One region of the Comamonas thiooxydans genome, then DNA from elsewhere that is predicted to be linked to it. Evidence: predicted binding sites of a transcription regulator. Region 1 holds the regulator's gene; each other region holds the start of a gene.

Region 1 (3,255 bases):
GCTGCATCTCTGCCAGCGCATCCAGCTCCGCAGCGAAGTACTCGCGGAAATTGATGAGCCAGGCCTGCTCCATGGGCTCATACAGGACAGAGCCCTGGCACATGATGGACATGATGACGGCTCTGCGCACCAGATCATCACGCGAAAGCGCCAGTCCGCGCTGCACGGGCAACATGCCGCCATCGACGGCATCGTAATACTCTTCAAGAGTCTTGACGTTCTGACTGTAGGTCGCACCCACTTTGCCGATAGCCGATACGCCCAGTGCAATCAGGTCGCAATCAGGCTGGGTACTGTAGCCCTGAAAGTTGCGATGCAGGCGCCCCTGGCGCTTGGCAATGGCCAGAGAGTCGTCAGGCAATGCAAAGTGGTCCATGCCTACATAGACATAGCCGCCATTCATGAATGCATCAATGGCGCCGGAGAGCATGTTCAGCTTGTCCTGTCCCATGGGCAGGTCTGCCGATTCGATACGCCTTTGCGGCTTGAAGCGCTCGGGCAGATGCGCATAGGCATACAGTGCAATGCGATCGGGACGCAGCTCATTGACCTGTGCCAGCGTGCGCGCAAAAGACTCGGGCGTTTGTCTGGGCAAGCCGTAGATCAGATCCACATTGATGGAGACAAAGCCCAGGCGGCGTGCCTCGGCCACCAGCGCAAATACTTGCTCGGCGGGCTGCTCGCGGTGCACCGCTTTCTGCACCGCGGGATCAAAGTCCTGCACGCCAAAGCTCAGTCGATTGAACCCCATGTCCTTGAGAGCTCTCAGCCGCTCGTTGCTGACGGTGCGCGGATCGACCTCGATGGAGTACTCGCCCGCGGGATCCAGCTTGAAATGCTCACGCATCAAGACCATCAGCTGCTGCAACTCTGCATCGCTGAAGAAGGTCGGTGTGCCTCCGCCCAGATGCAGCTGGCTTACGAGCTGGCCTTTGCCGCAATGCTCGGTATGCATGGCCAGCTCGCGGCTCAAGTAGTCCAGATACTCGGCAGCCTTTTCATGATGCTTGGTCACGATCTTGTTGCAGGCGCAGTAATAGCAAAGCGACTCACAGAACGGCACATGCACATAAACGGACAGGGGCAAAGCGCGCGAGCCAGAATGCGTCTTGCGCTGCTTGAGTGCCAGTATGTAGTCGTCTGCACCAAAAGCCTCAACAAAACGGTCGGCTGTTGGGAACGATGTGTAGCGTGGGCCGGGGATATCGAAGCGGCTCAGCAACTCAGGTGTGACTGCGGTCATAACTGGGAGTTAGGGTGCGCCCACACTCTGTATGGAGCATATTTCAATGGAAATCAGATCCTGAAAATCATGCCCAAAATAGGCAAAAGCGCATGTTTTTGAACGAATATAGGCAATGTGCCCCAAGGCAATCACCCTGTCCTTGATGAAAATCAAGAGACCTCAAGGCAAGTGCTGCGACAATTTGATCCATCTCATCTTCAACCACGAGGTCAATGACCAGCGCGACTCTCCACTCTGTGTCTGTCTGCGCCGTTGCTAAAAGCCCATGAATCTTCAGACCATCAAAGCATCCTGCTCCAACTGCAATCTGCGTGAACTGTGCATGCCCATGGGCCTGGACGATGAACAAATGGAGCGCATTGACGAGATTGTGGCCACGCGCCGCAAGGTCAAGCGCGGCGGGCTGCTGTTTCGCAATGGCGAAGAGTTCACCTCGCTGTATGCCATTCGAACCGGCTTCTTCAAGACCAGCGTGGCCACCGAAGACGGACGCGATCAGGTCACAGGCTTTCAGATGGCTGGCGAAATCATTGGTCTGGACGGCATCGTCAACGACCACCACACTTGTGATGCCGTGGCTCTGGAAGACGCCGAGGTCTGCGTCATGCCGTTTGACAAACTGGAGCAGCTCTCGCGCGAGGTCACGGCCCTGCAGAACCATGTGCACAAGGTCATGAGCCGCGAAATCGTGCGCGAGCATGGCGTGATGCTGCTGCTGGGCAGCATGCGGGCCGAAGAGCGCCTGGCGGCCTTTGTGCTGAACCTGGTTCAGCGTCTGTCGGCACGCGGCTTTTCCAAGTCGGAGCTGGTGCTGCGCATGACGCGCGAAGAAATCGGCAGTTACCTGGGCCTCAAGCTCGAGACCGTGAGCCGCACTTTCTCCAAATTTGCAGAGGAAGGCATTGTGGAAGTCAAGCAGCGCCACCTGCGCATCCTGGATACCGAGGCGCTCAAACGCATCGTCAACAGCCAGCAATGTCAGAGCTGAACCAAGTCGGCAGACACTCTCAGGACAAAGCCCGCGGACAGCGGGCTTTTTTGTCTGCGCGAGTTACTCGGGCAGAGGCTCCGAAACGATGCCGCCATTGAGATCGCTGACGGAGCGCCCCAGCATCACCGTCATCGCACCTCCGACCAGGGTCACGACCCAGAAGGCAAAAAAAGCGACCGTATAGATGGCCTGGCGCGACCAGTCCAGGGGGGAACCCAGCCAGTGCACATCCAGCGGATCCACAAAGGCGAAAACCACCATCTCCATGATTGCCGCCGCCAGAAAGGCCGGCCAGACAATCCACATCCAGCGTCGAGCATCCATCCTGATTCTCCTTGGGCTGTGGGCTTGGTCATATTTTGCACAACAGTGGTGACCGTTCATGCAGGACTTCGGGCATGCACCGTGGCGGGAAACCCTGAATTGCTCTCTTTTCAGTAGCATCCTGCGCTATCTGAATATCAAAAAACCATTTACGTCTACATCAACGTTATACGGAGCATGCGCACCACGCTCTGATTTTGATATCGGCAACAAAAAAGGCCGCAAAAGCGACCTTGGCGGAGCAAGGAGCAAGCTCCGGAGCGCTCAGCGATCCAGCGGATGGTCCTTGGCTGGCGTGGCCGCATGATTGCGGCCGGTGACTGCTGGGGCCAGGCTTTTTTCACTTTCGCTCAGGCGCTGGTTGATTTCCATGCCATGGCGGTAGTAGTCAGGGTCAATCACGGGATCGGGCCTGCTCAGTGCGATGTATGCCGTGGCAAAGCCGGCAATCACCACGATTACCGGACCGGCGATGATGAGCCAGACATGGGCAAACTTCCACCAGGGCTTGCCGTCCTCGGGGTGGATGATCTTGGCCGTTTGCGAGACCTTGGCTTGTGCTGCCGACATGATGAAACCTCTTTCCAAAATTCTGGCCACCCAGGCACACATGGCAGGGTGGCATAAATTGTTGCCGATTGGCGGTGCCCTTGTCCGGCCTCCGTGATGGCTCACGAAAACCGGCAAGACCTGG
Region 2 (3,255 bases), 360 kb from region 1:
AAAGGCTCCAACCCCGCGATGATGGATGCACTGGCCGGCAATGTGGATCTGCTGGTGTCCTCCGTACCCTCGGCCATAGCCCAGATCAAGGCCGGCAAGCTGCGCGCCATCGCCGTGACCTCGGCAAAGCGCTCGTCCTCGCTGCCAGACACCCCAACACTGGCCGAATCCGGTCTCAAGGGCTTTGATGTGAGTACCTGGTACGGCCTGTTCATGCCCAAGGGCACGCCCTCGTCCATCGTGACCAAGGTCAATGTCGAAGTGAACAAGCTGCTGGCCATGCCCGAGGTGCGCGAGGCCATTCTGACCCAGGGCGCCGAGCCCCAGTCCATGAGTGTCGCCAACTTCGACAAGATGTTCCAGGCCGACTTCAAGCAGTCCAAACAGGTCGTCGAATCCTCGGGCGCCAAGATCGAGTGACATCCCGACGCGGCGCGCAGGATTCGCGCCGCCCTGCCTGGCGCGGATAGGCCTGATCTGCATCAATGCGGCATATGACAGGCTCGTGAATACTTCTCCGGAAACCCTTGAATTTCTGGAGAACATCATGGCATTGCTGGTCTGGGTCCCCGAGCTGGACACCGGGATTGCGGAGATCGACCGGCAGCACCGCCGTATCGTCGATTACATCAACCGGCTCTACGAATTGCGCAGCTCGCCCGACCGCGAAGGTCTGGGCGATGTCATCGGGGAGATGATCGACTACACCGTCTCGCACTTCGTCTTCGAGGAAAGCCTGATCGAGAGCGCCGGCTACATGTTCGCCGGGCCGCACAAAAAAGTGCACGAGCTGTTCACGCGCCGCGTGATCGAGATGCAGACCCGCTTCGATGCGGGCGAGGATGTGGCCGCCGAACTGCATGGCATGCTCTCGCGCTGGCTGTTCAACCACATCCGCAACGAAGACCATGGCTATGTGGACTCGGCCAAGGTCTATCTGCGCATGATGTCCAAAGAGAGCGGACACACGGCAGAAAAAGAACGACTCAAAGCGGAAGTGCTGCAGGAGTTGGAATTGCAGCAGAAGAAGAAAGGCTGGCTGGCCCGACTGCTCAATCGCTGAGCACCCTTGCTCACAAGAAAAACGGCTCCCTGAGGAGCCGTTGCTTCGTGGGCAGCCGCCTGACGCTCACTCGCGCACGACCAGCACCGGCACGCGCACGGCGCCAAGCACGCGCTGGGTGACGCTGCCCAGCATCAGCTTCTCAAGGCCACGTCGCCCCTGCGAGCCCATGACGACGAGATCGGCACCCACGCTTTCCATGGTGCGCACAATGCCTTCATGCACGGCATGGCCCTCGCCCACCAGCGTCTTCACGGGCACGCCCGCCTCATCCATGATGGCCTTGACCGCATCCAGGGCGGTGTTGGCTTCGGCGGTGGCCGCGCTCAGATACTGTGACTGGCCATAGGCAAAGTCGGCGCCCACGCCGGTGAAAGGATAGGGATCGACCACATACACCGCCGTCACGGCGCTGCCGAAGACCTTGGAAAGCTCCGCGGCCTTGTGCGCCGCCAGCATGGAGGGCTTGGAGCCGTCGACCGGAACCAGAATGTGATTGAACATGGACATATGTTTCTCCTTTCAGGTTGCAGGCGACAAGGACCTCAAGCCAGAGGCCCGGGGCAGATGCCGCTCTTGAAATAGCGTTGAGTCTGCCTTCATCATGCCTCAGCGTGTTGACATGAATCAACCCTGAAGTTCACGCTGGCTGAGGTCTGGCTCAGATACAGACATGGGCCGTCTGGTATTCGTAGCACTTTTCCAGCAAAGTGTCGGACTTGTCGGTGATCCTGATGCGCGTGCCGTCTGGGCGCAGCAGGGATACATTTTTGAAGGCTGGCTCATGGGGTTTGCTGGGCGCATCGCGACGCACGGTCCATTCCTCCTGGACGATGCCGCCCGGCATGTCCAGCATCACGACGATCTGCTCGGTATCGTCCGAGAGTCGAATGCACTTGGCATCATTGAGCTCGACCACGGCCCCGGCCGGCGCGGCCAGACCATAAGGGCACTCCTCCACGCCGTGAATCGGTACCGAGGTATCGCCGAGGGTAATCTCAAGGCCATTGCGAAAGTAGATCGTGGGCTCCTTGGTGTAGGCCGCCTGCGCCGGACGGTCTTGCGAAGGCTTGCAGGCCGCTACGGTGACAAGAGCGGTCAGCACTGAAATACTAAGGGCGTAAAAGCGATTCATATAAAAAACCACGCTCTGCTAGGCGTGGCGTTGGCCAGCTGATCTGGCTTGTTGGATGCAGGGAAGACTCGAAGAGGCGAAAGCTTCGCCGCGACAAGCCTGCATCATGCAGTGTTGAGGCCGTCACTTTGACGTATTGAGCACGTTACAGTTTTGCCCAAATTTTCCGAACAAAGCCCTCCGGCTCAATCAAGCAGCCTGACCCTGCTGCTGCTGGAGCTCGGCACCCTGGAAGTTGCCGCGGCGATAGGTCAGCACCAGCGTGTCGCGCACGCCCCCAGGCTCGGCGGGCTGAATCGGCGTGGTTTCATGAATCATGCGCGCGTCGTCGAGCAGCATCACGGACCAGGGCTCGGTCAGCGTGAAGCGCTGGCCATTGGGGCCGGTCGCTTCGAACACCCGGGTCTCGCCCCCTTTGACGCCCTTGCGCCCCACCAGCAGCACGGCGACCAGATCGACGCCGTCGCGGTGCGCGCCCTCGGGCGTGGGCCGTCCGATGCCGTCCGTGGTGTCGATGCGGAACTGGTGCGCCTCGACAAACCAGCGCTCATGCCGCTCGTCGGTGCAGAACACCTGATCGGCCAGTTGCCCCAGAGCATTGATCATCTCCAGCCATGCCGCGCTCGTCGTCGTGCTGTCCAGCATGGGCTCGAACATGCGCTGCATGCCGCCATGCAGCGCGTTGTATTCCACGGGCTGCCAGTGGGCGCGGTGGGGCACCTGCTGCACCTGATCGCCTTCGCTGACAAAACAGGAATGACGGCGGCGGCGATAGCGGCCGCCATCCTTGAGGAAGGCATCGGGCGGCAGGCCCTGCCAATCCGCATCCATGACATGCAGATCGCTCACGCTCAGGCCCATCCACTGGGCGAAGTCCTCGGGCTGCAGCACGGCATAGCCGCGCGTGCGCAAGGACTGGGCTGCCTCGGCAGCGGCAATATAGGGAGGGGAAAACATGATGTGCGCCATAAGGTCGGCAAGCTTACTCCTCGCAGGCCCCGCTGGCTTGTGGCTCGGCATCAAAATTTACGCAAGGCAGCATCAACCAAATTGCATG
Region 3 (3,255 bases), 950 kb from region 1:
CCAGCCCGCTTCAAGCGCTGTGACGACCGAGCCCTCCGGGGCCAGGCCCGCATGCATGCCCAGCAGTACCTGCTCTTCTGAGGAATTTCCCGAGTGATAAAGCGTCTGTGCCTGTTCGGTCAGATGGCTTGCCAGGTCTTCGCACAGCTCATAGCGTGCGACGACCTCGGCAATTGGGGCGGACAGCTTGCCGCTGCGCGTGCGAAACAGCTCGGCAAAGCTGGGCGGCGGCTGAATCTGGCTGGTGTCGTCCATAGGGCCTTGACCTTTAGCTCGGCTCGAACAGGCGCTCGAAACGCTCGATGTCCACGGCCAGTTCGCAGGTAATGAGCTGGCCCGATTTGTTGTCGCGCTTGCGGTGGGCGGCAAACAGCGTGGCCTTGCCCTTGAAGTTGTAGTCGGGCAGGTGGATCAGCTCATAGGGATAGGGCACAAAGAGCTGGAACTCGAAAATCATCCGGTGCTCATTGCGCGGAGAAGGGTACAGCGTGTACTCCGGCAGATTGATGGTTTGTGTGGCCATGGCCCAATGCTAATGCGCCAGACATGCCCATGCTGGCCTGCGACAATGCAGGCATGACTGCAGCACGTGTATCCATTCAGACCCAGGACTTTGACCTCTCGGCCGAGATTGCCGCCTTGCGCGCCGGCGATGCACGCGTGGGCGCGGTCTGCAGCTTTGTCGGCACGGTACGCGACCGCAACGAGGGCGATGCCGTCTCCAGCATGGAGCTCGAGCACTACCCCGGCATGACCGAGAAGTCGATCGAGGCCATCATCGACAAGGCCGTGGCGCGCTTTGGCATCTATGGCGCGCGCGTGATTCACCGTATCGGCCTGCTGCAGCCCATGGATCAGATCGTGCTGGTGGCCGTGACCAGCGCCCACCGCGGCAAATCCTTCGAGGCCTGCGAATACATCATGGACTATCTGAAGTCCGAAGCGCCGTTCTGGAAGAAAGAGCAGACCGGGCAGGGCGCACGCTGGGTGGATGCTCGTGTCAGCGACGAACAGGCGCTGGCACGGTGGCAGTAAGGACAGCAGCCGTCCGAGCGCTGGCCCATATCGGAGCCCTGTCGGCCCAGGCTTGGTGGCGCCCGATCGTGTGCATCGGTGCATGCTCTTGAGAAATCTATGAATAAAAATGCCTCTGGCGCTGATGTATAAAGCGTAAGTCGCTATGGTTCTTGGTGGCTCCCGGGTTTGTTGACTCTGACAGGTATGGGGCTGCAATCTTGCGCATTGTGGGTTTGCGCCTACATTGGATCTGGCTTTGACGCGCGATGCTCGAATCTGGCCTCTGGCGCAGGGCGCTGTTTGATCTTTGTCAAATCACAGGCTTGCTGCCGTCTTCTGCGCCGCTTTATTGCCCTTTCCGGTCTTGAAATTCACCACCTGGCTATCAGATAAATCAGCAATGAATCTGATTGGAGCGAAAGCGACAAACCATGCGAATTGACAAACTGACGACCAAATTCCAAGAAGCCTTGGCCGACGCGCAGTCCCTGGCGCTCGGTGCTGATCAATCCACCATCGACCCTCTGCACCTGCTGGTGGCCATGCTGCGCCAGGACGACGGCCCGCGCGCGCTGCTGCAGCGCGCCGGCGGCAATGTGCAACAACTCAAGAACCTGGCCGAACAGGCCATGGCTGATCTGCCGCGCGTGCAGCAGCAAGGCGATGTGCAGGTCGGCTCCGAGCTGGCCCGCCTGCTGCAGGCCTCGGAGAAGGAAGCGCTCAAGCGCGGTGACCAGTTCATCGCCAGCGAGCTGTTTCTGCTGGCGCTGGCCGATGCCGCAGGCTCGGCCACGCGTGCCGGTGCCTTGCTCAAGCAAAGCGGCGTGAGCAAGTCCAGCCTGGAAGCGGCCATCAATGCCGTGCGAGGAGGTCAGAACGTGGACAGTGCAGAAGCCGAAGGCCAGCGCGAAGCGCTCAAGAAATACACGCTGGACCTGACCGAGCGCGCCCGCAGCGGCAAGCTCGATCCCGTGATCGGCCGCGACGATGAAATCCGCCGCGCCATCCAGGTGCTGCAGCGCCGCAGCAAGAACAACCCCGTGCTCATCGGCGAGCCCGGCGTGGGCAAGACCGCCATTGTCGAAGGCCTGGCCCAGCGCATCGTGGCCGGCGAGGTGCCCGAGAGCCTGCAGAACAAGCGCGTGCTGTCGCTGGACATGGCGGGCCTGCTGGCCGGTGCCAAGTACCGCGGCGACTTCGAGGAGCGCCTCAAATCCGTGCTCAAGGAAATCGCACAGGACGAAGGCCGCATCATTCTTTTCATCGACGAGATCCACACCATGGTGGGCGCCGGCAAGGCCGATGGCGCCATGGACGCCGGCAATATGCTCAAGCCCGCACTGGCGCGCGGGGAGCTGCATTGCGTTGGTGCGACCACGCTCGATGAATACCGCAAGTACATCGAAAAGGATGCCGCTCTGGAGCGCCGCTTCCAGAAGGTCATCGTGGACGAGCCTTCGGTGGAGGACACGATTGCCATTCTGCGCGGCTTGCAGGTGAAGTACGAGGCGCATCACAACGTCGACATCACCGACCCCGCGATCGTTGCCGCTGCGGAGCTGAGCCATCGCTATATCACCGACCGCTTTCTGCCCGACAAGGCCATCGACCTGATCGACGAGGCTGCGGCCAAGATCAAGATCGAGATGGACTCCAAGCCCGAGGTAATGGACAAGCTCGAGCGCCGCATGATTCAGCTCAAGATCGAGCGCGAAGCCATGAAGCGCGAAAAGGATGAGGCTTCGCAAAAGCGTCTGCAGCTGATCGAGGAAGAGCTGGAGAGCCTGGAGCGCGAGTACGCCGACCTCGAGGAAATCTGGAAGGCCGAGAAGGCCAGTGCGCTGGGCTCGGAGCAGATCCGCAAGGAAGTGGATCAGTTGCGCATACAGATCGAGGAGTTCAAGCGCAAGGGCGATTTCAACAAGGTGGCCGAGCTGCAGTACGGCAAGCTGCCCGCACTCGAGAAGCAGCTGCATGAAGCCCAGGCCAAGGAAGAAGGCCAGGACGGCGCAACGGCCAACAAGCTGCTGCGCACCCAGGTCGGTGCCGAAGAGATCGCCGAGGTGGTGAGCCGTGCCACGGGCATCCCCGTGGCCAAGATGATGCAGGGCGAAAAAGACAAGCTGCTGCACATGGAAGACAAGCTGCACGAGCGCGTGGTGGGCCAGGAGGAGGCGATCTCGGCCGTGGCCAATGCCATCCGCCGCTCGCGCTCGGGTCTGTCCGATCCCAACCGTC

What was found. The regulator FNR, encoded in region 1, switches genes on or off when oxygen is low (the NO sensors DNR and NnrR bind a similar motif). The targets are predictions, from matches to a motif close to TTGATNNNNATCAA.
Region 2: a site for FNR is predicted at 1,681-1,694, ahead of CTR2_RS11535 (universal stress protein). Genes of this name have one in related genera too.
Region 3: a site for FNR is predicted at 1,318-1,331, ahead of clpB (ATP-dependent chaperone ClpB). Genes of this name have one in related genera too.

Annotation. Positions count from the first base shown of each region.
Region 1 is NZ_AP026738.1:2,147,241-2,150,495, reverse strand. Features, by position in the region: gene hemN (oxygen-independent coproporphyrinogen III oxidase) at 1-1,243, opposite strand, end outside; gene fnr (fumarate/nitrate reduction transcriptional regulator Fnr) at 1,512-2,234, shown strand; gene CTR2_RS09870 (hypothetical protein) at 2,298-2,561, opposite strand; gene CTR2_RS09865 (FixH family protein) at 2,826-3,131, opposite strand.
Region 2 is NZ_AP026738.1:2,504,798-2,508,052, reverse strand. Features, by position in the region: gene CTR2_RS11545 (Bug family tripartite tricarboxylate transporter substrate binding protein) at 1-420, shown strand, start outside; gene CTR2_RS11540 (bacteriohemerythrin) at 506-1,063, shown strand; gene CTR2_RS11535 (universal stress protein) at 1,130-1,567, opposite strand; gene CTR2_RS11530 (hypothetical protein) at 1,725-2,198, opposite strand; gene CTR2_RS11525 (2OG-Fe dioxygenase family protein) at 2,388-3,167, opposite strand.
Region 3 is NZ_AP026738.1:1,197,548-1,200,802, forward strand. Features, by position in the region: gene CTR2_RS05435 (hypothetical protein) at 1-255, opposite strand, end outside; gene CTR2_RS05440 (hypothetical protein) at 269-523, opposite strand; gene CTR2_RS05445 (molybdenum cofactor biosynthesis protein MoaE) at 577-1,035, shown strand; gene clpB (ATP-dependent chaperone ClpB) at 1,449-3,255, shown strand, end outside.